2 regions of the Amycolatopsis sp. NPDC104775 genome follow, and region 1 is predicted to be linked to the other one. Evidence: riboswitches for the same ligand, from Rfam matches in the RefSeq annotation. Region 1 holds a riboswitch; the other holds the start of a gene.
The links. Region 1 has a riboswitch for ZMP and ZTP ahead of ACZ63D_RS31405 (serine hydroxymethyltransferase). Riboswitches for the same ligand answer to the same signal wherever they lie in the genome.

Region 1 (10,426 bases):
CGCCGGCTTCGGTGAACGACGTCCCGATGGACCAGTGGACGCCCGAAGAGGTCACCGCCCACATCCAGTACATGCGCGACTTCGCGGACCGGCTCGTGGAGACCGGCGAGTTCGTCAGCGAGCAGGCGCTGTCCTCGGAGGGCACGTGGGTCCGCTACGACGGCGAGGGCCGCCCGCCGGTCACCGACGGCCCGTTCGCCGAGACCAAGGACGTCATCGCGGGCTGGATGATCATCGACGTCGACAGCTACGAGCGCGCGCTCGAACTGGCCGGCGAGCTGTCCGCGGCTCCCGGCGCGGGCGGCAAGCCGATCCACGAGTGGCTCGAACTGCGCCCCTGCTACGGCGTCCAGCCCTCGGTGACCGAATGAACGACGAACTGCTGCGGGAACTCGTTCCCGCGGTGATCGGCATCCTCGTCCGGCGCGGAGCGGACTTCGCGTCGGCCGAGGATGCCGTGCAGGAAGCGCTGATCCGCGCGCTGGACGCGTGGCGGGACGATCCGCCGCGCGACCCCAAGGCGTGGCTCATTTCAGCCGCGTGGCGCCGGTTCCTCGACGCCACGCGGTCGGAGTCCTCGCGCCGGGGCCGGGAAGTGGCGATGGACGCCGAGCCGCCGCCCGGTCCGGCGTCCGCGGTGGACGATTCGCTCCAGCTCTACTTCCTGTGCGCACACCCGTCTTTGACGCCGTCCTCGGCTGTCGCGCTCACGTTGCGCGCGGTCGGCGGGTTGACGACGAAGCAGATCGCGCAGGCGTATCTCGTGCCGGAAGCGACGATGGCGCAACGGATCAGCCGGGCGAAGCGGACCGTGTCCGGCGTGCGGTTCGACGCGCCCGGTGACGTCGCGACCGTGCTGCGCGTGCTGTATCTGGTGTTCAACGAAGGCTACTCGGGCGAAGTCGACCTCGCCGCCGAAGCCATCCGGCTGACCCGGCAGCTCGCGGCGGGATTCGATCATCCGGAAGTGGCCGGTCTGCTCGCCTTGATGCTGCTGCACCACGCCCGCCGGGCCGCGCGGACGAAGCCGGACGGCAGCCTCGTGCCGCTCGCCGAACAGGACCGCGGCGCTTGGGACACCCGGCTGATCGCGGAGGGCGTCGACATCCTCCAGGCGGCGCTGGCCCGCGACCAGCTCGGCGAGTACCAGGCCCAGGCCGCGATCGCCGCGCTGCATGCCGACGCTCTCGCCGCGGAGGAGACCGACTGGGTGCAGATCGTCGAGTGGTACGACGAACTGCTCGCGCTGACCGACAGTCCGATCGTCCGGCTCAACCGGGCCGTCGCGGTCGGCGAGGCGGACGGACCTCGGGCCGGGTTGAAAGCGCTGGCGGAACTGGACGACAAACTGCCCCGGCACCACGCCGTGGCGGCCTACCTCCACGAACGCGACGGAGACCTCGCCACCGCCGCCCGGCTGTACCGCGAAGCGGCGGAGAAGGCACCGAACGTCGCTGAGCGCGATCACCTGACCCGGCAGGCCGCGCGGCTCAACACGCAGCTGAAACGCTGAGGGGCCGCCCGTCCGGACGCCCCCTCAGCGAAGGATCACTCGCTGTAGCCCGGAATCGGGAACGGCTGCAGGAACTCGCGGATCTCGGCGGCGATCGCATCCAGCGCGCCGTCCTGCTGCGCCGCGGCGGCGGTCACGGTCCGGTCGATCCAGTCCGCGACCTGCACCTGGTGTTCGGGCTTGAGCCCGCGCGTGGTGATCGCCGAGGTGCCCAGCCGGATGCCGGAGGGGTCGAACGGCTTGCGCGGGTCGAACGGCACGGTGTTGTAGTTCAGCTCGATGCCCGCGCGGTCCAGCGCCTGCGCGGCGGGTTTGCCGGGCACCGCCTTGTTCGTCAGGTCGATCAGCAGCAGGTGGTTGTCCGTGCCGCCGGAAACCAGGTCGTACCCGCGCTCGACCAGCGCTTCGGCCAGTGCCTTGGCGTTCGCGACGATCGTGTGCGCGTACTCGGAGAACGACGGCTGCTGCGCCTCCCCCAGCGCGACCGCGATGGCGGCCGTCGTGTGGTTGTGCGGACCGCCCTGGAGACCAGGGAACACCGCCTTGTCGACGGCCTTGGCGTGCTCGGCGTCGGACAGGATCATCGCGCCGCGCGGACCGCGGAGGGTCTTGTGCGTGGTCGTGGTGATGACCTGCGCGTGGCCGACCGGCGACGGGTGCGCGCCGCCCGCGATCAGGCCGGCGATGTGCGCGATGTCGGCGACCAGCACGGCGTCGACCTCACGCGCGATCTCGGCGAACGCCGGGAAGTCGATGGTGCGCGGGATGGCCGTGCCGCCCGCGAAGATCAGCTTCGGCCGGTGCTGGCGGGCGAGGTCGCGGACCTGGTCGAGGTCGACGCGGCCGGTCTCCTTCCGGACGCCGTAGCGGACCGGCGTGAACCACTTGCCGGTCGCGGACACGCTCCAGCCGTGGGTGAGGTGGCCGCCGTCGGGCAGCGCCATGCCGAGCACGGTGTCGCCGGGCTGGGCGAACGCCAGGTACACCGCGAGGTTGGCCGGGGAGCCGGAGTACGGCTGGACGTTCGCGTGCTCGACGCCGAAAACGGCCTTCGCCCGCTCGATCGCCACCTGCTCGACCTGGTCGATGAACTGCTGGCCCTCGTAGTAGCGCTTGCCGGCGTAGCCCTCGGAGTACTTGTTGGTGAGCACGCTGCCGGTCGCTTCGAGCACCGCCTGCGAAACGTAGTTCTCGGACGCGATCAGGCGGATCTTGTCGTGCTGGCGTTTCGCCTCGTCCTCGACGAGACCGGCGATCTGAGGATCCGCCGCGGACAGTGCGGACAAGGCGGGCTGGTGTGTCATGGCGTACTCCGGCTCTGCAGTGGCCATCACCCAGGCGCGCGGTGCCGGCCTCGTCGTCGCTCCCCGGTGGTGCTCCACCTCTTGAATGGCGCCAGTCGCTGCTGCGGACGCAGTTTAGTGCACCGCGCCAGAGCGTCCGGCCAGCGGGAAACGGCTCAGACCTGCTCGATGCCGCCGCGGTGGCGCCGCGCGAGTTCCTGGTAGACCGCCGCGTTGTGCTCGACCCACACTCGCGCGGAATCGGTGAGTTCCACGAACTTCTTCGCCGGGCTGCCCATCGCGATCGTCTCCGCCGGGACCTCGGTGCCCGGCGTGACCGTCGACCCCGCGGCGACGAACGCGCGCGGTCCGATCACCGCTCGGTCGAGCACCGTGGAACCGTTGCCGATCAACGCCTGTTCGCCGACCGTGCAGTCGTGCACGAGGCACTGGTGCCCCACGGTCACGTTGCGGCCGACCTCGGTCGTCTCGGGTCCGGAGTGGATCACCGAGTTGTCCTGGATGTTCGCGCCCTCGCGGATGACGATCGGGCCGAAATCCGCGCGGATCACCGCGCCGTACCAAACCGAAGCGTCCTTCTCGACGGTCACGTTGCCGATCAGGGTGGCGGTGGGGGCGATCCAGGCGTCCGGGTGAACCTGCGGGCTGACGCCGTCCAAGGAGAACAAAGGCATGCCGGGAGCCTAAGCGGCGTCAGCGGTATCCGGCGAAGCAGAGCGCCTCGATGTCGCCGCGCAGGCTCGCGGACGACCGCGGCCGGACCCGTTGCTGCACCACCGCGCCGAGCAGATAGCTCAGCAGCGAGCGGGCGCGGGCACGCGGATCGTCGACGTCGAGCGGGGCGAGGAGTTCGACGAGCAGTTCGGTGATCGAGGTGAGCATGGCGTCGATCGCCTGCGGATGCTGTGCGCGGCCGGCCGCGATCCAGTACTCGAACCAGAGGAAGGCACCGTGCGGATGGTCGGCGAACTCGGCGAGATAGGCCTCGGTCACCGCGAAAAGCCGTTTGCGCGGGTCGGAGTGCTTGTCCGCGACCTTGCGCAGTTCCGCCACGAAAGTGTTGATGTGCGCGGCCATCGCCCGGTCGATGAGCACGTCGATGTCGGCGAAGTAGTAGTGGATCGCGCTCTTGGTGAGCGGCCCGGCTTCGGCGATGGCGCGTACCGTGCAGCCGGCGAGCCCTTCGCGGGCGAGGACCTTGCGAGCCGCCTCGACGATCAGTTCCTGCTTCTGCAACTGGTTGGGCGACAGCTGGGTGCTGCGGCCGGGCACGGCGGTCACGGTGATCCTCGTTACGTTTGTCAGGACGGCAGCCCCGAATCCTAGGCCAGTCGTCCCAACGTCTTCCGGCGGGTGAAAAACCGGATTGGCCACCCCGGTCCGCGCAGCGGACAATGCCCGGCATGGTGATCTCAGGGGACAAGGGGCTCAGCGAGGCGGCGCGCCGTCAGCTGGAGAAGGAAATCGCGGACCTGCGCGCGCAACGGGAGGCGCTGTCTCCGCAGCCGGGCGAGCAGGAACGCACGGGGGACGCCGCCGACCAGGCGGACGTGATCGACCGCGCCGAGGCAGCGGCGCGACTGGACCGGCAGATCGCCGAAGTCACCGCGAAGCTGGAGCACGGCGCGTACGACAGCTCGCTGCTTCCGGACGGCACGCGCGTTTCGCTGCGTTTTTCCGATGGTGACGAGGAAGAGTTCACCGTGGTGACCCTTCCCGGCGAGGACGCCGACGCGATCACGTCGGACAGCCCGCTCGGCCTCGCGCTGGCGAACGCGAAGGCAGGCGAGGAAATCAGCTACCGCACCCCGCGCGGGCAAGCCACCGCGACGGTGCTGAAACTGACGCCGCCCGCCAACTGACCACATAGGACAGTGGCCGCCCCGGTTTCCGGGGCGGCCACTGTCATTTGTCCGCGTTGGCCACGGTTTCGGCTTGATACGCGTAGACCGCGTCGGTCTCGACCGCGACGTGCCAGCCAGCGCAGTCCTTGTCCATCCGCTTGTGCTCGCCGGTCGGCCACCAGTCCGCGGTGAGCGTCGGAGCCTTCGCTTCGGCTTTCCCTGGCTTGCACAGCGCGGGCAGACCCGAAGAACCTGGCTGGTAGCGCAGAATCCGCTCCGAACCCGTGGTGCGGATCAGCTCGGTGACCGACTTCGCGTCATCCGGCACCCATGCCGGAAGCCGGGCGTCCGAGTTGGCCTTGCCCTGCTTTCCGGTGTCGTAGGAAACCGCCTTCACGTGGCCGTTCGACTTCTCCTCGACCGAGGCGCCGAGACCGCACGACGCGACCGTCGCCATGGCCGCGATCCCGGCCGCTGCCAGTACCGCCTTGTTCCACACGCTGTTCATGGCTTCCAGTCAACCGAGGCTGGCGTGGCCCGCCCTCGTTCTTCCGGCCCTTGCTGCTGGCCAGTCGGCCGACCTTCGTCCCTCGGATGAGTGAAATCGCGGGTCATTCTTCGCCGTCGAGGTGAGCCCGCAGCGCGGCGAGCGGACCGTCCCAGTCCCGGGCGAGCGCGGCGAGGAACTGCTGCGCGACCCGCATCGGCGCGGAATCGAGCCGGTACCGCACCCGGCGCCGCTCGCCGGGTTCCGCGGCGACCAGTCCGGCGTCGGACAGCAGGCCGAGGTGTTTGGCGATCGCCTGCCGGGTGATCGGAAGCCGGGCCGCGAGATCCGTCGCCGTCGCCGGACCGCGCGCGGCCAGCTCGGCGAGGATCGCGCGTCGCGTCGGATCGGCGAGCGCGGCGAAAACCTGCTCGGCGACCGCTTCGGAGTCAGCCGGCATCGAGACTGGCCGCCAGCTCGTCCAGTTCGCGCGCCCAGCCTTCGCCGTGCGAGCGGTAGGTGGCCGGGTATTGGCTGTCCGGCAGCTGCGCGAACCCGGATTCGACCACGGTGAGCCGGGTTCCCGCGTCGTGCGCCCGCAGGGTGAACTCGACGTACGTGCGTCGCGGGTCGTCCTCCGGCATCCCGTCGACCTGCCAGGTGAACCCGAACACCACCGGCTCCTCGACGCGCTCGACCCGGATCTCGGCAGCGCGCTCGCCGATCCACGCGACCCGCCCGAGACCGCCCGGGCGCAGGTCGAGCTCGGCCTCGTCGCCGAACCAGGCGCGCAGGCCGTCGGCCGTGGTCAGCGCCGTCCACACAGTCGCGGGCGGCTGCGCCAGCTCGACCGTCCGCTCGATGCGGTCGGGAAACCCCATGCCGTGCTCCTTCCGGGCCGAGCCTAGGCAACCACACCCCTTGACGCCACCATATGGTTGCCATAGTGTCGCAACCATCCAGTTGCATTACTTGCCGAAAGGAAGACCGATGAACTCCTTCACCACCGAGCTGACCGTCAACCGCACCCCCGAGGAGGTCTTCGCCGCGATCACCGACGTCCGAGCCTGGTTCAGCGAGTCGATCACCGGCATCGCGACGGCGGTCGGCGACGAGTTCTCGTTCATCGACAAGAGCATCCCGACGAGCCGGATCCGGGTCACCGAACTCGTGCCCGGCCGCCGGATCGCCTGGCACGTCGAAGACGCGTACATCGCCTTCATCGACCAGCACGACGAGTGGAACGACACCCGGATGACCTTCGACATCACGCCCGGCGCGGGCGGTACGACGCTGCGCTTCACTCATCACGGCCTCACTCCGGAGAGCGCCTGCTACCGCGATTGCTCCCGAGGCTGGACGAGCTGCGTCAAGAGCCTGGGGACGTTGCTGACCACCGGCGTCGGCGAGCCGATCCCGAAATCGGAAGCCCCGGAAGGCCAGCCCGCCGAGTAATTCCGGCCGAATTCGCTGATCGCGGGTCAGCGGGGCAAGCGTTGTGCTAGGCAAGCGGGATGCGAAGATCCTTTTCCGTCAAGGAAATCCCGTGAACGATGACGTCTCCCAGAACCTCGTCGTCTTCCGGATCAACGGCCTCCCCGAACCCGTGCTGGCCAGCGCACCCACCCAGGCCGAGGACGCTGTCGAGCAGGCCTGGGCCAGCGTCCGGCGACAGCACAAGGTGCGCGGGTCCGCGGTTTCGGCGGTGTACAGCGAATGGCAGCCTTCCGCGGCCGACCAGAAATTCATGGCCAAGAATTTCCGGAAGGCCGAGTGCACCTACAGTTTTCCCCGACCAGCTCCCGGTGAGTGGGACAGCGCATTCTCCCAAGCCCGCGCGCTGATAGCCGAAGCCCGGGAAAAGGAAAGCGAACAAGAGGTGCTGCCGATCCTCTGGAGCGCGTCCTCACCGCGCGCCGAGCTGCTCGAGGCACTACCGCACCGCCCGCTCGTGCCCGGCAAGCTGTCGGTCGCGCTCGCGGTGGTGTCACGGACGCCAGAGGGCAACATCGGATTGGACCACGTCACCCGGCACGTGCAGAAGCAGATAGGCGAGCCGCTCGAGAAACTTCTCGACATCGGGTTCGGCTATCTGACCCGCGGGCTGAAGTTCGAGGTGCGCAGTTCAGGCGAGAACGTACTGGTCTCGCTCACCAGGGAGAACCATCTGGCGGCATCCGCGCTCGCGCTGCCCGATCTGCACGCGCGGCTGTCGCCGCACCTCGGGACAGGAGACTTGATCGTCGGCCTGCCTTGCCCGGACGGGATGCACATCGCCAGGGAAGGTTCCCGCCCGGCGGAAATCATCCGGGAGCAGGTGCTCGCTTCGCCATACGAGACGACAGAACTGGTCCCGTCAGTCCTGCGGCTCGGCCCCGGCGGGCTGGAGCTGCTCGCCGAACGAGACGGTGCCCCTAACGGGTGAATCCGGGGAAGCCGAGCGTCCCGCCCGGAAACGACTCAGGCCCCATCCGAACCGCTTCGGATGGGGCCTGAGTGGTGGAGCCGCCTGGGGGAATCGAACCCCCGACCTATTCATTACGAGTGAATCGCTCTGGCCGACTGAGCTAAGGCGGCATGCCGCTGTGCGACGTCGACCAGTGTAGCGGAGGCGTGGCGCGTCACCTTGCGGGGGCCGCGTCGTTAGGCTCCTATGACTTCGGTCTCACTCCCCGACCCGGCGATCACCTGGAGGACCCGGCACATGCAGCGAAGACTGCCCCGCGCGCTGGCGGTACCCGCAACTGCCGCGTTGCTGCTGCTTCTGGCCGCGCCGGCCGGTGCGCAGGAGATTCCCACGACGCCGATTCCGCAGCCGAACAACCCCTCGCAGCCGCCCGCGTCGGCACCTGTCGGACCGCAGCCGCTCGGGCGCGCGGTCGGTGACGCGGGCACGGCGCTCGGCGTCCTGCGGCTGTTGCCGAACTCGGTCACCACGAGCACCATCCTTCCGGGCTTCGGGCAGACGCTGCCGAAGCAGTCCGCGCTCGAGGCGGGCATGGGTCTGTCCAGCGCGTCGGCGAACTCGGAGGCCTATCTGGCCTACGAGAAGGCGATCGCGCAGTCGTCGCCGTTCGGGCTGGCTGTCGGGGGCCAGGCGCCGCAGACGCCGGGCAGCCTCGTGCAGACCGCGCTGCCGGACAACCCGAAGGAGATCAGCGGCGGCCTGAACGCGCCGTCAAACCCGCTGCTGAACATCGGGCTGCTCAACGGCACCGCGCACGCCCGCTGGAGCGAATCGCTCGGCCCGTGCGTCGACACGATCGCGGACGCCAGCACGTCCGTCGCGAGCCTGTCGCTGCTGAACGTCATCCCGACGCTCCCGCAGGTCCCATTGCTCGGCGGCGGCGGGCTGAACCTGCCGCAGGGCACTCAGCTCGCGCAGGGTTTCGACCCGAAGAGCGGGCTGCAGAGCCTCGGCGGACTGCTGCCCGGCAGCGGCCAGACGCCCGCCGCGGGCACCGGTTCGCTGCTGAGCCTGCCCAACACGCTGTCCTCGCGGTCGCAGGTCAAGCTCGTCGACATCCCCGGTTCGAAGAACAAGGCGGTGCAGTCGAAGTCCACGCTGCAGGCGGCGGACATCAACATCCTCAAGGGCACCCCGCTGGAGCTGAACCTCAAGGTGGCCAGCCAGCCGACCCTGACCGTCACCTCCACCGGCGACGCGAAGACGTCCACGGTCGACTACCAGGCTCCGGTGATCACCATCGCGGCCGGCGGCAAGACGCTGTACACGCTCGACGCGGCGCATCCGACCAAGGACATCCCGATCGGCCTGCCGCTCGCACCGCTGAACCAGCAGTTCGGCGACTTGGCGAACGTGCCGGTGGTCGGCGGCCTCGTCGCCACCATGCAGAAGGGCGTTCAGCAGCTCAGCGACACCGCTGGGAAGGTGCTCGACCTCGGCGTGCTGCGGTTGAGCATCGCGAACCTCGAACAAAAGCAGTCCGAAGCGACCACGCCGTTCAAGGGCTACCAGATCGGCGCGGCGGCTCGGCTGCTCGACCTCCAGGTGCTGCCGACGCAGAAGTTGAAGGAACTGCTGCCGAAGCAGGCGGGCGACAACCTGCCGTCGTCGCTGACGCAGCTGTCGCTGGGCGAGCAGATCGCCCGCTCGTACGCCCCGGCCGGCGGCGTCGTGTGCGGTACGACGACGACTCCGCCCGCCCCGCCGCAGGGCGGTGCCGCTCCGGCGGGCCCGGTGAAGCACCTGGCCTACACGAACGGCGCGTACGACACGGTGCCGCTGTTCTGGACGGGCACGGCGATGCTGCTGATGGGCGTGGTCATGGTCGCGGCGTTCCCGAACCGGCGGCGTCCCGCGCTGGTGTTGAAGCGGCCGTCCGGCGGTCCGGACACTCCGTTCAAGCCGTCACCGCATCCGCGCGATTGACGCGCTAGCCAAGGAAACGGCCCCCTCGCTGCTGGCGAGGGGGCCGTTTTCGTGAGCGGGTCAGCCTTGGCGAAGCGTGGTGACCATGGCTTCCACCGCGATTCTCGGCTTCACGTTCAGCCCGATCGCCTCGCGGCATTCCAGCACCGCCTCCAGGCGGCGCAGCGTCGACTCCGGCGACCAGGACGCCGCGGCCGAGTTGATCTGCTCGGCATGGTCGGGATGCGTCAGCGTCGCACCGGAACCCGTGGTCGTGACGAGGACGTCGCGGTAGAAACCAGCCAGGTCGACCAGGGCGAGGTCGAGGGTGTCGCGCTGGGTTCGCGTCGCGCGGGACTTCTGGCGCTTCTCCAGCTGCTTCACCGCGGCCTCGGCGGCACGTTTCGCTCCGGCGACCCCCTTGCCGGTGCCGTCGCCGCCCATCGCGGTGCGCAGTTCGGAGCGTTCCTGCTCGTCGCGGCCCTTGCTTTCCTCGCCCGCGTCCGCTTCCGCCGCGCTGATCAGCTGGTCGGCGCTGGTGAAAACGTCGTCCGGACGGCGCAGCCCGAGCGGGATCCGCAGCACGGTGGCGCGACGCTGCCGGGCGGCCTCGTCGGTGGCGAGCCGGCGCGCACGGCCGACGTGGCCGTTGCACACCGCCGCGGCCCAGTTGGCTCGCTCCGGGTCGACGCCGTCCCGGGAGATCAACACCTGTGCGATCGCCTCCGCGGGCGGCGTGCGCAGCGGGACTAACCGGCATCGCGAACGGATGGTGACCGAAACGTCCTCTGGGTGATCCGATGGCGCGCACAGCAGGAAAACCGTGCGGGCCGGCGGCTCTTCCACGGCCTTGAGCAGCGCGTTCGACGCGCCCTCGGTGAGCCGATCGGCGTCCTCGATGATCAC
Region 2 (10,426 bases), on a different contig from region 1:
CGGCCATGAAGATGACGCGGTCGGCGGCGCGGCGGGCGAAGCCCATTTCGTGCGTGACCACGAGCATGGTCATGCCGTCCTTCGCCAGCCCGGTCATCACGTCCAGGACCTCCTGGACCATTTCCGGGTCCAGCGCCGAGGTCGGCTCGTCGAACAGCATCACCTTGGGCTTCATCGCGAGCGCGCGGGCGATCGCCACGCGCTGCTGCTGGCCGCCGGACAGCTGGGCCGGGTACTTGTCGGCCTGGTTCGCGATGCCGACGCGCTCGAGCAGTTCCATCGCGGTCTTGCGAGCCTCGGCCTGCGCGGTCTTGCGCACCTTGACCGGCGCGAGCATGACGTTCTCGAGGATCGTCTTGTGCGCGAACAGGTTGAACTGCTGGAAGACCATCCCGACGTCGGCGCGCAGCGCGGCGAGCGCCTTGCCCTCGGCGGGCAGCGGCACGCCGTCCACGGCGATCTCGCCGGAGTTGATCGGCTCGAGCCGGTTGATCGCGCGGCACAGCGTCGACTTGCCCGACCCGGACGGCCCGAGCACGACGACGACCTGGCCGCGCGGCACCTCGAGCGTGATCTCGCGCAGCACGTGCAGCTCGCCGAAGTACTTGTTCACGGCGGCCGCCTTGATCATCGGCGTCGCCACCTCGGTGGTCATCGTGGCCTCCAGAGCTCCGTTGGTCGTCCGGCGTCCGCGGAACCGGGGTTCCGCAACGCTTGCGGAAACCTACTACCGGGACATCTCTTGTAAAGACGGCTTGAGCAATACTTAGGGTTTCAACTACGTATCGGATGCGGCCGTCGTGGCGGCGTTCAGCCTAGTCCGGACTGTGGCGGCCGCCACGCACCGTGTCCGCAGGGCGTGGCGCCCTAGAGTCCGGCTACCGTGGTCTGGATCACCGGGGAGGCTGAAGCGTGCGCGTGCTGCTGGTGGAAGACGACGACCGGGTCGCCGGAGCGCTCGTGCCCGCGCTGGTGCGCCGCGGCCTCACCATGCAGCGGCTGCCGTCCGGGGCCGGGGTGCTCGACCGCGTCCACGACGTCGACGTGATCCTTCTCGACCTCGGCCTTCCTGACGTCGACGGCGTGGTGCTCTGCCGGCAGATCCGGGCGGTCAGCGACGTCGCGGTCATCGTGGTGTCCGCGCGCGGCGAGGTGAACGACCGGGTGCACGGCCTGCGCGCCGGCGCCGACGACTACCTGGTCAAGCCGTACGACGTGGAGGAACTGCTCGCGCGCGTCGAAGCGGTGCGGCGGCGGCGCGGCGAACGGTCCGGGCCCGCGGTTCCGGTCGTCGAGGTCGGCGACGTCCGGATCGACCTCGCCCGGCACGAGGTGCTGGTGGCGGGCGAGCCGATCGCGTTGTCCCGCAAGGAGTTCCAGGTGCTCGCGCTGGTCGCCGCGGCGGGCGGCGCGGTCTGTTCGCGCGAGCAGGTGCTGAACGAGGTGTGGGGACACCGCGGCGCGGCGGAAAGCCGTTCGCTGGACGTGCACGTCGCCACCCTGCGCACCAAGCTCGGCCGTCCGGCGCTGATCGAAACGGTCCGCGGCGTCGGCTACCGGCTGGGCATCCGGCGGGACTGACCGATGCGCGTCCGGTTGCAGGGCATCGTCGCCACGCTCGTCGCGTTGCTCGTGTTCGGGCTCGGCATCCCGCTCGCGCTGAGCCTCGCGAGCAGTCTCCAGCAGAAGCTCTTCCTCGACCGGCTCACCGACACCTCGCGGTTCGCCTCGCTCGCCCAGCGTCCGCTGCTCGACAACCAGCTCGGCCGCCTGGAGCCGGAACTGCGCCGCTACACCGAGGTGTACGGCGTGAAAGTGGTCGTGGTGAACCAGGACGGCGATCCGGTGCTGAGCTCACCCGGCCGCGAGGTCGACCGGGCGGCGATCCGGGTGCCGGTGAACGAGGCGCTCGCCGCCCGTCCGCCCGAAGCCGGGCCGCTGCTGCTGCCGTGGGCGACGAACCCGCTGGTGCTGGCCGAGCCGATCCTCATCGATGGCGAGGTGCGCGGCGCGGTGGTGACGGAGTCCGCGACCGATCATGTCCGCACGCAGCTGTTGTGGCAGTGGCTGCTGCTGGCCGCGTGCGCGCTGGTCGCGTTCGGGCTGGCGCTGCTCGTCGCGCTGCCCGTGGTGCGCTGGACGCTGCGGCCGGTCCGGCGGCTGGACGAGGCGACGGGCGCGCTGGTCGCGTCGGTGGTCAGCGGCCGGGAAGCGGAGCCGGTGGGGGAGAGCGGCGGCCCGCCGGAGCTGCGGCAGCTGGGCCGGTCGTTCGACCGGATGGCGGCCAGTGTGTCGGAAGCGCTGGCCGCGCAGCGCGCGTTCGTCGCGGACGCCTCGCATCAGCTGCGCAATCCGCTGACGGCGTTGAAGATCCGGCTCGGCAATCTCGAAGGCCAGGTGAGCGACGAAACCGCGGCGGCCGACCTCGAAGCCGCGCAGGTGGACGCCAAGCGGCTGAACCAGATCCTCGACGAGCTGCTGTCCATGGCCCGCGCGGAATCCGCTGGAGGAGAGCTGGTTTCCGAGGATCTCGCCGAGGTGATCGCCGATCGGGTCGCCGACTGGTCAGTGGTCGGGGCGGCTCGGGAGGTCTCGCTGGAGAGCGAGGTGGAGGTCGGCGGCGCGCGGGTGCTCGTGCCGCCGCGGGGGCTGGAGGTTGTGCTCGACGCGTTGCTGGACAACGCGCTCAAGTTCAGCCCTTCCGGCGCCTCGGTCGAGGTGGCTGCGAGCGTGGCCGAGGACCGCGTGACGGTCTCGGTCCGCGATCACGGGCCGGGGCTGCGCGAGGACGAACTGGAGCGGGCCACGGACCGGTTCTGGCGGAGCACGGCGCATCAGAACGTGCCCGGATCGGGGCTGGGGCTGGCGATCGTGACCGAGATCGTGCGGCATTCCGGCGGGGAGATCGAGTTGTCTCTGCCCGACGGCGGCGGGTTGCGGATCGCGATGGACTTCCCGGTCGCGCGCTAGACCTTCTCCGCGCGGTAATACGCCAACGCGCCCGGATGCAACGGCAACGGCGTCGTCTCGATCCCTGGATGCACGTCGATCGACAGCGCCGCCCGGTTGACCGCCGCGAGCGCCGGGCGGGCGTCGTACAGGCCTTTCGTGAGCGCTTCGGCGACGTCGGCGGACATCGAGGTGGGCACGACCAGGAAGTTCGGCACCACCAGCGTCGTGACCGGACCGTGCTGGTCGTAGGTGCTGCCGGGGATGGTCGCGGTGCCGTACACCGGGCTGAACCGCTGCATGCCCGGCATCAGCGTGGACATGTCGAGCAGCCGCAAACCGACCTTGCGGTTGTAATCGGTGATGAGCGACGTCGGCAGCCCGCCGGACCAGAACATCGCGTCGATCTTGCGGTCGGCCAGCGCCGACAGCGAATCCTCCAGGCTCAGCTGGGTGACCGTGACCGCGCTTTTCAGCCCGGCGACCTGCAGCACCCGGTCGGCGATGTATTCGACGCCCGATTCCGGCGAGCCGACCGCGATGTGCCGGCCGCGCAGCATCTGTACCGAGGTGTAGGGCGAGTCCGCGCGCACGACGATGTGCAGGTAGTCGTCGTGGATGCGGGCCAGCGCGGCGAGCTTGCCGGGGTGCGCGGCCGCCGCGTCCGCGGCCAGGTCAGCGGCGACGAACGCGACGTCCGCGCCCCCGGAAAGCACTCGGTTGAGGTTGTCACGCGACCCCTGGGTGGCGAGCACCTCGGGCGTCTCGATGCCGAGTTCGCCCGCCCACGCCGACGCCAGCGGCCCGGCGAGGTCGTGGTACACGCCGCCCGCCGACCCGGCGGCGACGCGCAGGTGCAGGTTCGCGAAGCTCGGCCCGCACCCGCTCAGCAGCACCGTGAGCACTGCCAGCGCCGCCGCGAGCCTCCATCGCATGAGGCGATGGTGCCAGAGGTCAGCCGGTGACGTCGGTCAGGCTGTCGCCCATCCGGATTTTGGTGAGCCATTGCGTCGCCGTCTCGTCGGCCTGGTGGTAGACGCCCCACTTCAGGTAGTTCCGGTCTCCGTCGATCGTGGTGCCGGTGTAGGTGGTCGACCCGTCGAAGAAGGTCTGCCGTTTGCCGTCGAACCAGAACTGGATCGTGCCCTGGGTGCGGTCGGTGGAGATCCGGAAGGCGATGTCGTGCCATTGGTCGTTCGAGACCGGGGCGTCCCACAGCTTGACGCTGGTGTGGTCGGTCGTCCATTCCTCCAGCTGGAGCTTGCCGCCGGAGATCTTGAGGACGACCGGGTGGTTCGCGGTGCCGGTGCTCGGGCTGCACTTCAGCTGGAAGACGTAGCGGCTGGTGGAGTCGGTGATGCGGTACTTCGACGACCAGCCGAGGTAAAAGGTCTTGCCCGCGGCGAGGTCGGGGCCGACCGCCTCGCAGCGTTCCTCCTGCGCGAGCTGCTCGGCGACCCACACCTTGCCCTTCGCGGCGTCGGTCGCGGTCTTGAAGTGGCCGTCGGCGCACTGGATCGAGTTGAACGCGCCCACGCCGTCGGCGGGGTCGGCCGACCAGTTCACCGAGAGAGGGGCGGGAGCCGGAGCGGGGGCCGCCGTGACCGGGGCGGCCGCCAGCGCGGCGACGACGAGCGTGCTCGCGACTGCGGCCGCCGAGCAAGCGAAAACCTTGCGCACTTTTCCTCCAGAGCGGCGGCGGTCTGATTCGGAAACAATGGCGGTGATCTTATCTTCGGGAGGGCGCGGAAAACAATAGATAAAATTGTTCCGCGGTGGCCGGTTCAGTGTATTTCCGTTCCCGGTCAACGGCACATTTCCCGATTACCGGAATGCGCGGGGAGCCCTCTCGCGGATACCGCCGGATAACTCCCGCCGGGCGGGTGCTGGGTCCGGCGCCGGCCGCGGGGTTTAGGCTGGAGCACGATGAACGCGAAAACGTACCAGATCCGCACGTTCGGGTGCCAGATGAACGTGCACGACTCCGAACGGCTCGCCGGGCAGCTCGAGGAAGCGGGCTACGTCCCCGCCGCCGGGCAGGCGAAGCCGGATCTGGTCGTGTTCAACACCTGCGCCGTGCGGGAGAACGCCGACAACAAGCTCTACGGCACCCTCGGGCACCTCCGCCCGGACAAGGTCGCCAATCCGGACATGCAGATCGCCGTCGGCGGGTGTCTCGCTCAGAAGGACCGCGGCGACATCGTCAAGCGCGCGCCGTGGGTCGACGTCGTCTTCGGGACGCACAACATCGGCTCGTTGCCGGCGCTGCTGGAGCGCGCGCGGCACAACGCCGAGGCCGAGGTCGAAATCCTCGAATCGCTCGAGACGTTCCCGTCCACGCTGCCCGCGCGCCGCGAATCGTCCTACGCGAGCTGGGTGTCGGTTTCGGTCGGCTGCAACAACACCTGCACGTTCTGCATCGTGCCGTCGCTGCGCGGCAAGGAGCGCGACCGCCGTCCTGGCGAGATCCTCGCCGAGGTCGAGGCGCTGGTCGCCGAGGGCGTGCTCGAGGTGACGCTGCTCGGCCAGAACGTGAACTCCTACGGCGTCGAGTTCGGCGACCGGCTCGCGTTCGGCAAGCTGCTGCGCGCCACCGGCGGGATCGACGGACTGGAGCGCGTGCGGTTCACCTCGCCGCATCCGGCCGCGTTCACCTCGGACGTGATCGACGCGATGGCCGAGACGCCGAACGTCTGCCACCAGCTGCACATGCCGCTGCAGTCCGGTTCGGACCGGGTGCTGCGCGAGATGCGCCGGTCGTACCGGTCCACGCGGTTCCTGAACATCCTCGACGAGGTGCGCGCCAAGATGCCGGACGCCGCCATCACCACCGACATCATCGTCGGCTTTCCCGGCGAGACCGAGGAAGACTTCCAGGCGACGCTCGACGTCGTCCGCGCCGCCCGGTTCTCCAGCGCGTTCACCTTCCAGTACTCGAAGCGCCCGGGCACGCCCGCCGCGGAAATGGCGGAGCAGCTGCCGAAGGAGGTCGTGCAGGAGCGCTACGACCGGCTGGTCGAGCTGCAGAACGAGATCTCCTGGGAAGAGAACCGCAAGCTGGTCGGCCGCCGGGTCGAGCTGCTGGTCGCGGCGGGGGAAGGCCGTAAGGACGCCGAGACGCACCGGATGAGCGGCCGCGCTCGCGACGGTCGGCTGGTGCACTTCACGCCGTCCGGCTCGGCCGTCGACCGCTCGGTCCGGCCGGGCGACGTCGTGGAGACGGTGATCAGCTACGGCGCGCCACACCACCTGGTCGCCGACGGCGACCTCCTGACGCATCGCCGCACGCGAGCGGGCGACAACGCCGAAGCCGGTCTTCGGCCCAAGACGAGCGGGGTCACCCTGGGACTGCCGGGCTTCGGAGCCCCGGCGGCGCAGCCGGCCCCGGTGAGTGGGTGTGCAGGATGAGCGAACCGGGAACTCCGGCAGAGGTGGACCGCAGGCTGAGCGACGAGATCGACGACGCGGGCCGCCGCGTCGCGCGCACTGTCGAGCTGGGCAGGCGGGGGTTCACCATCTCGGTGCTGATGTTCGTGCTGCTGGTGGCGCAGATCCTGCCGTGGGCACAGGGCCGCGCGGGCTGGGAGACGCTGGCCGGCGAGGCGGGCGGGGTGCCGCAGCTGTTCGCCGTGACGTCCACCGGCGTCGGCGTGTTCATCGGCGCGGTCGCGCTCGTGTCGCGCCGCTGGTGGGTCGCGTGGTGCTGCGCCGCGGGCGGCTGGTTCGCCTCGGTCGACGGCCTGCTGGCGATCTGGTCGCAGCAGTCCGCGCACGCCAGCGGAGCGGCCGGCGACGGTCCGGGAATCGGCATGATCGTGGCGTGGATCGCGACGATCATCCTGGCGACGCTCTGGATGCGGACGGCTTTCTCGCGCAACTGACCGTTTCCGGCAGCCTTGAACCGTTGCCGTGTCGGTAGCATCGGTGTCGCACGACTGGCGTCGGGTGGGCGACCACCGGGGAGTGCACATCGAGAAGACATCGTCCGCCTGGGTGTCCCTCATTCATCACGAGTGAGGAGTGCCGATGCCCGCGCAGATCATGGACGGCAAATCCGTCGCCGCTGTGCTGCTGGCCGAGACGGCCCGGCGTGCTGGGGTTTTCGCGCGGCGGACCGGCCGTCCGCCGACCTTGGCGACAGTCTTGGTCGGCGACGACCCCGCCTCGCGCACGTACGTCAGGATGAAGCGCGCGCGGTGTGCTCGGGTCGGCATCGAGTCCCGCCACGTCGACGTGCCCGCAGGCACGACCTCGGATGACCTGGTCGGCCGAATCCGCGAGCTGTCCGCCGATCCGGCGGTGGACGGCATCCTGCTCCAGCATCCCGTACCCGGCCACGTCGACGAGCGCGCCGCGTTCGAAGCGATCGCGCCGGAAAAGGACGTCGACGGGGTGACCATGCGGAGTTTCGCGAGCATGGCCTTCGGCGAGCCGGGCTTCCACGCCTGCACCCCGGGCGGGATCCTTCGCCTGCTGGACTTCTACGACGTTCCGCTCGCGCGGCGCCGGGCCGTGGTGATCGGGCGCAGTCCGATCCTGGGGAAACCGATCGGCATGCTCCTGCTCGGCCGAGACGCGACGGTCACGTATTGCCACTCCAAGACGACGGGTCTCAGCGACATCGTGAGCGAGTCCGATGTCGTAGTGGCTGCGGTGGGGCGGCCGGAGCTGGTGCGAGGGGAGTGGATCAAGCCCGGCGCTGTCGTTCTCGACGCCGGATACAACCCCGGCAACGTCGGCGACGTCGAGTGCGACTCCGCACGGGAACGGGCGGGCTTCATTACTCCCGTGCCAGGCGGCGTGGGGCCGATGACAATCGCTGTGCTGCTGGCACAGACAGTTCAAGCAGCAGAAGTCCGGCACTCGCTCTGACGAACCGCGACAGATCCGAACGGGCGGAGCCAGGCAAACAAAACGGCCGGTACCCAGCGGTACCGGCCGTTTCGGGAATCAGCTCAGCGATCGGCGACCGCGGCTTCCGCGGCCTCCATCCATTCCCGCCACTGGGCGGCCTGCTCCTCGGCCTTCTTCGCCCGCCGCTCGTCCCCGGCGGCCCGTGCCTTGGCGGCCTGCGATTCGAACTGCTCGACCCGCTCCCGGAACTGCGCGGCGCGCGCCTGTGCCTCCGGGTCGGTGCGGCGCCAGCGGCTGTCCTCGGCCGACTTCACCGCGTCCTGCACCGCCTTGAGCCGTCCGTCCAGTTCGCGGATGCGCTCGCGCGGGACTTTGCCGATCTCGTCCCACTGCTCCTGGATCCGGCGCAGGGCCGACTTGGCTGCTTCGAGGTTGGCCGCCACGTCGATCTTCTCGGCCTCGACCAGGAGTTCTTCCTTGCGCTGGGCGTTGCCGGCGAACTCCGCGTCGCGTTCGGAGAACACCGCCGAGCGGCGGGCGAAGAACGCGTCCTGCGCCGCGCGGAAGCGCTGCCACAGCGCCTCGTCGCTGTCCTTCGGAGCACGTCCGGCGGCCTTCCACTCGGCCATCAGTTCCTTGTACCGGCCGGCCGTGGCACCCCAGTCGTCCGAGTCGGACAGCGCCTCGGCCTCGGCGATCAGCTCTTCCTTGCGCTGCTTCGCGCTCGCCCGCTGCTTGTCCAGCTCGGCGAAGTGCGAGCCGCGGCGGCGGTTGAACGCCTCGCGCGCCTTCGAGAACCGCTTCCACAGCTCGTCGTCGGTCTTGCGGTCTACGCCCTTGACCGTCTTCCACTCGTCGAGGATCGCGCGCAGCCGGTCGCCCGCGGCCTTCCACTGGGTGGACTCGGCGGCGATCTTCTCCGCCTCGTCGGCCAGCGCCTGCTTGCGCGCGACGGCCGCGGCGCGGGCTTCCTCGCGTTCGTGCTTGACGTTGACCAGCGCCTTCTCCGCCAGGCCGATCACGTAGTCGAGTCGCGCGCCGAGCGCCTTGAGGTCGCCGACCACGGCCGCCTCGCCGAGCCCGTCGCGGATCTGGGTGGCGCTCGTGAGCGCGTGCTTCGGGTCGCCCGCCCCGGAGTTCAGCCGCGTTTCGAGCAGTTCGACCTCGGTGCGCACGTCGTCGAAGCGGCGCGCGTAGTGCAGCAGGCCTTCCTCGGGCGTTCCGGCCTGCCAGACCCCGACCTCGCGTTCGCCGTCGGCGGTGAAGACGTAAACGGTGCCTTCCCCGTCGATCCGGCCCCAGGTGGCGGGGGCGGGCTCGGCGGGCGGCACCGGAGGCGCGGCATGGCCGGCGCCCTGCGCGTGCGGCACCGGGTGCGGTGCCGGGGTGCCGGGGGACGTGTTCTCCTGGGCCATCGCAGGCTCCTTATCGCCTGTACGCCCGCGGCTGCGGGCGCCCCGCCGCGGGAGCGGGGCCGGGTTGCGCTGTTGTCGTGCTTTGCCGGGGGGGCATGGGGCCCCAGCGGCATTCAAGCAGCTCAGCGCGCGCCGTGGTACTGGGTGAGCCGCCTGAAAGCGTTGATCCTACTTCTCCTTGACGCTCCGTGCCCGCGTCCCTTCCTGGCCGGGTACCGTTCACCGGCGTGATCAGCCCTGCTCAGCGGCCCCGTCCGGTGGCCGTCGTCGGCCCCACCGCCACCGGGAAGACCGCGCTGGCCGTCGAACTCGCGCTGGCGCTGGACGGCGAGGTGGTGAACGCCGACGCGCTCCAGCTCTACCGGGGCATGGACATCGGCACCGCCAAGGCGACCCCGGAGGAACGCCGAGGGGTCCCGCACCACCTGCTGGACGTACTCGACGTGACCGAGACCGCGTCGGTCGCCGCCTATCAGCGTGACGCCCGCGGCACGATCGAGCGGATTCTCGACGCGGGCCGGGTTCCGGTGCTGACCGGCGGCTCCGGGCTGTACGTGCAAGCGGTTCTGGACGACCTCCGTTTCCCGGGCACCGACCCCGCGGTGCGCGCACGGCTCGACGACGAGGCCGCCGAACTCGGCACCGCCGCGCTCTACACCCGCTTGGAGACGCGCGATCCGGTCGCCGCGGCAGCGATCCTGCCCACGAACACCCGCCGCATCGTGCGTGCGCTGGAGGTCATCGAGATCACCGGCGAACCGTTCTCCGCGAACCTGCCGAAACCAGGTCCGGCGCGCTGGGACACCGTGCTGATCGGAGTCGACCGCGAGGTCGCCGAGCTGGACGAGCGCGTCGACCTGCGGGTGGAGCGGATGTTCGAGGCCGGTCTCGTGGACGAGGTGCGCGCGTTGCTCGATCGCGGTCTGCGGGACGGGAAAACCGCTTCGCGGGCGCTCGGCTACCAGCAAGTGCTGGCCGAACTGGACGGCGAAGGTGACTTCTCGGCAGCGGCGGCGGCGACCGCGCAGGCCACCCGCCGGTTCGTGCGGCGGCAGCGTTCCTGGTTCCGCCGGGACAAGCGGATCCAGTGGTTCGACGGCGGCTCGGCGGACCTGGCCGCGCGGGTCCTCGCCGCGCTCGACCAGTAGCCTGGACGTATGGGCGGCATCGAATTCCTCAAGGGCCACGGCACGCAGAACGACTTCGTG

Region 2: it holds a riboswitch for ZMP and ZTP, as region 1 does, so the genes downstream of both, ACZ63D_RS36815 (bifunctional 5,10-methylenetetrahydrofolate dehydrogenase/5,10-methenyltetrahydrofolate cyclohydrolase) here and ACZ63D_RS31405 (serine hydroxymethyltransferase) in region 1, are expected to answer to the same signal.

What each region holds. Positions count from the first base shown of each region.
Region 1 is NZ_JBVJOE010000008.1:174,566-184,991, reverse strand. It holds gene ACZ63D_RS31415 (YciI family protein) at 1-371, shown strand, start outside; gene ACZ63D_RS31410 (RNA polymerase sigma factor) at 368-1,513, shown strand; gene ACZ63D_RS31405 (serine hydroxymethyltransferase) at 1,549-2,817, opposite strand; ZMP/ZTP riboswitch at 2,839-2,926, opposite strand; gene ACZ63D_RS31400 (gamma carbonic anhydrase family protein) at 2,973-3,491, opposite strand; gene ACZ63D_RS31395 (TetR/AcrR family transcriptional regulator) at 3,511-4,098, opposite strand; gene ACZ63D_RS31390 (GreA/GreB family elongation factor) at 4,221-4,679, shown strand; gene ACZ63D_RS31385 (hypothetical protein) at 4,723-5,169, opposite strand; gene ACZ63D_RS31380 (ArsR/SmtB family transcription factor) at 5,273-5,608, opposite strand; gene ACZ63D_RS31375 (SRPBCC domain-containing protein) at 5,598-6,029, opposite strand; gene ACZ63D_RS31370 (SRPBCC family protein) at 6,139-6,603, shown strand; gene ACZ63D_RS31365 (hypothetical protein) at 6,695-7,573, shown strand; tRNA gene ACZ63D_RS31360 (tRNA-Thr) at 7,649-7,725, opposite strand; gene ACZ63D_RS31355 (hypothetical protein) at 7,853-9,541, shown strand; gene ACZ63D_RS31350 (DNA polymerase III subunit delta') at 9,602-10,426, opposite strand, start outside.
Region 2 is NZ_JBVJOE010000011.1:201,073-211,498, forward strand. It holds gene ACZ63D_RS36780 (amino acid ABC transporter ATP-binding protein) at 1-631, opposite strand, end outside; gene ACZ63D_RS36785 (response regulator transcription factor) at 913-1,581, shown strand; gene ACZ63D_RS36790 (sensor histidine kinase) at 1,585-2,970, shown strand; gene ACZ63D_RS36795 (TAXI family TRAP transporter solute-binding subunit) at 2,967-3,884, opposite strand; gene ACZ63D_RS36800 (heparin lyase I family protein) at 3,904-4,629, opposite strand; gene miaB (tRNA (N6-isopentenyl adenosine(37)-C2)-methylthiotransferase MiaB) at 4,876-6,357, shown strand; gene ACZ63D_RS36810 (Rv2732c family membrane protein) at 6,354-6,830, shown strand; ZMP/ZTP riboswitch at 6,871-6,951, shown strand; gene ACZ63D_RS36815 (bifunctional 5,10-methylenetetrahydrofolate dehydrogenase/5,10-methenyltetrahydrofolate cyclohydrolase) at 6,976-7,821, shown strand; gene ACZ63D_RS36820 (DUF349 domain-containing protein) at 7,905-9,218, opposite strand; gene miaA (tRNA (adenosine(37)-N6)-dimethylallyltransferase MiaA) at 9,446-10,366, shown strand; gene dapF (diaminopimelate epimerase) at 10,376-10,426, shown strand, end outside.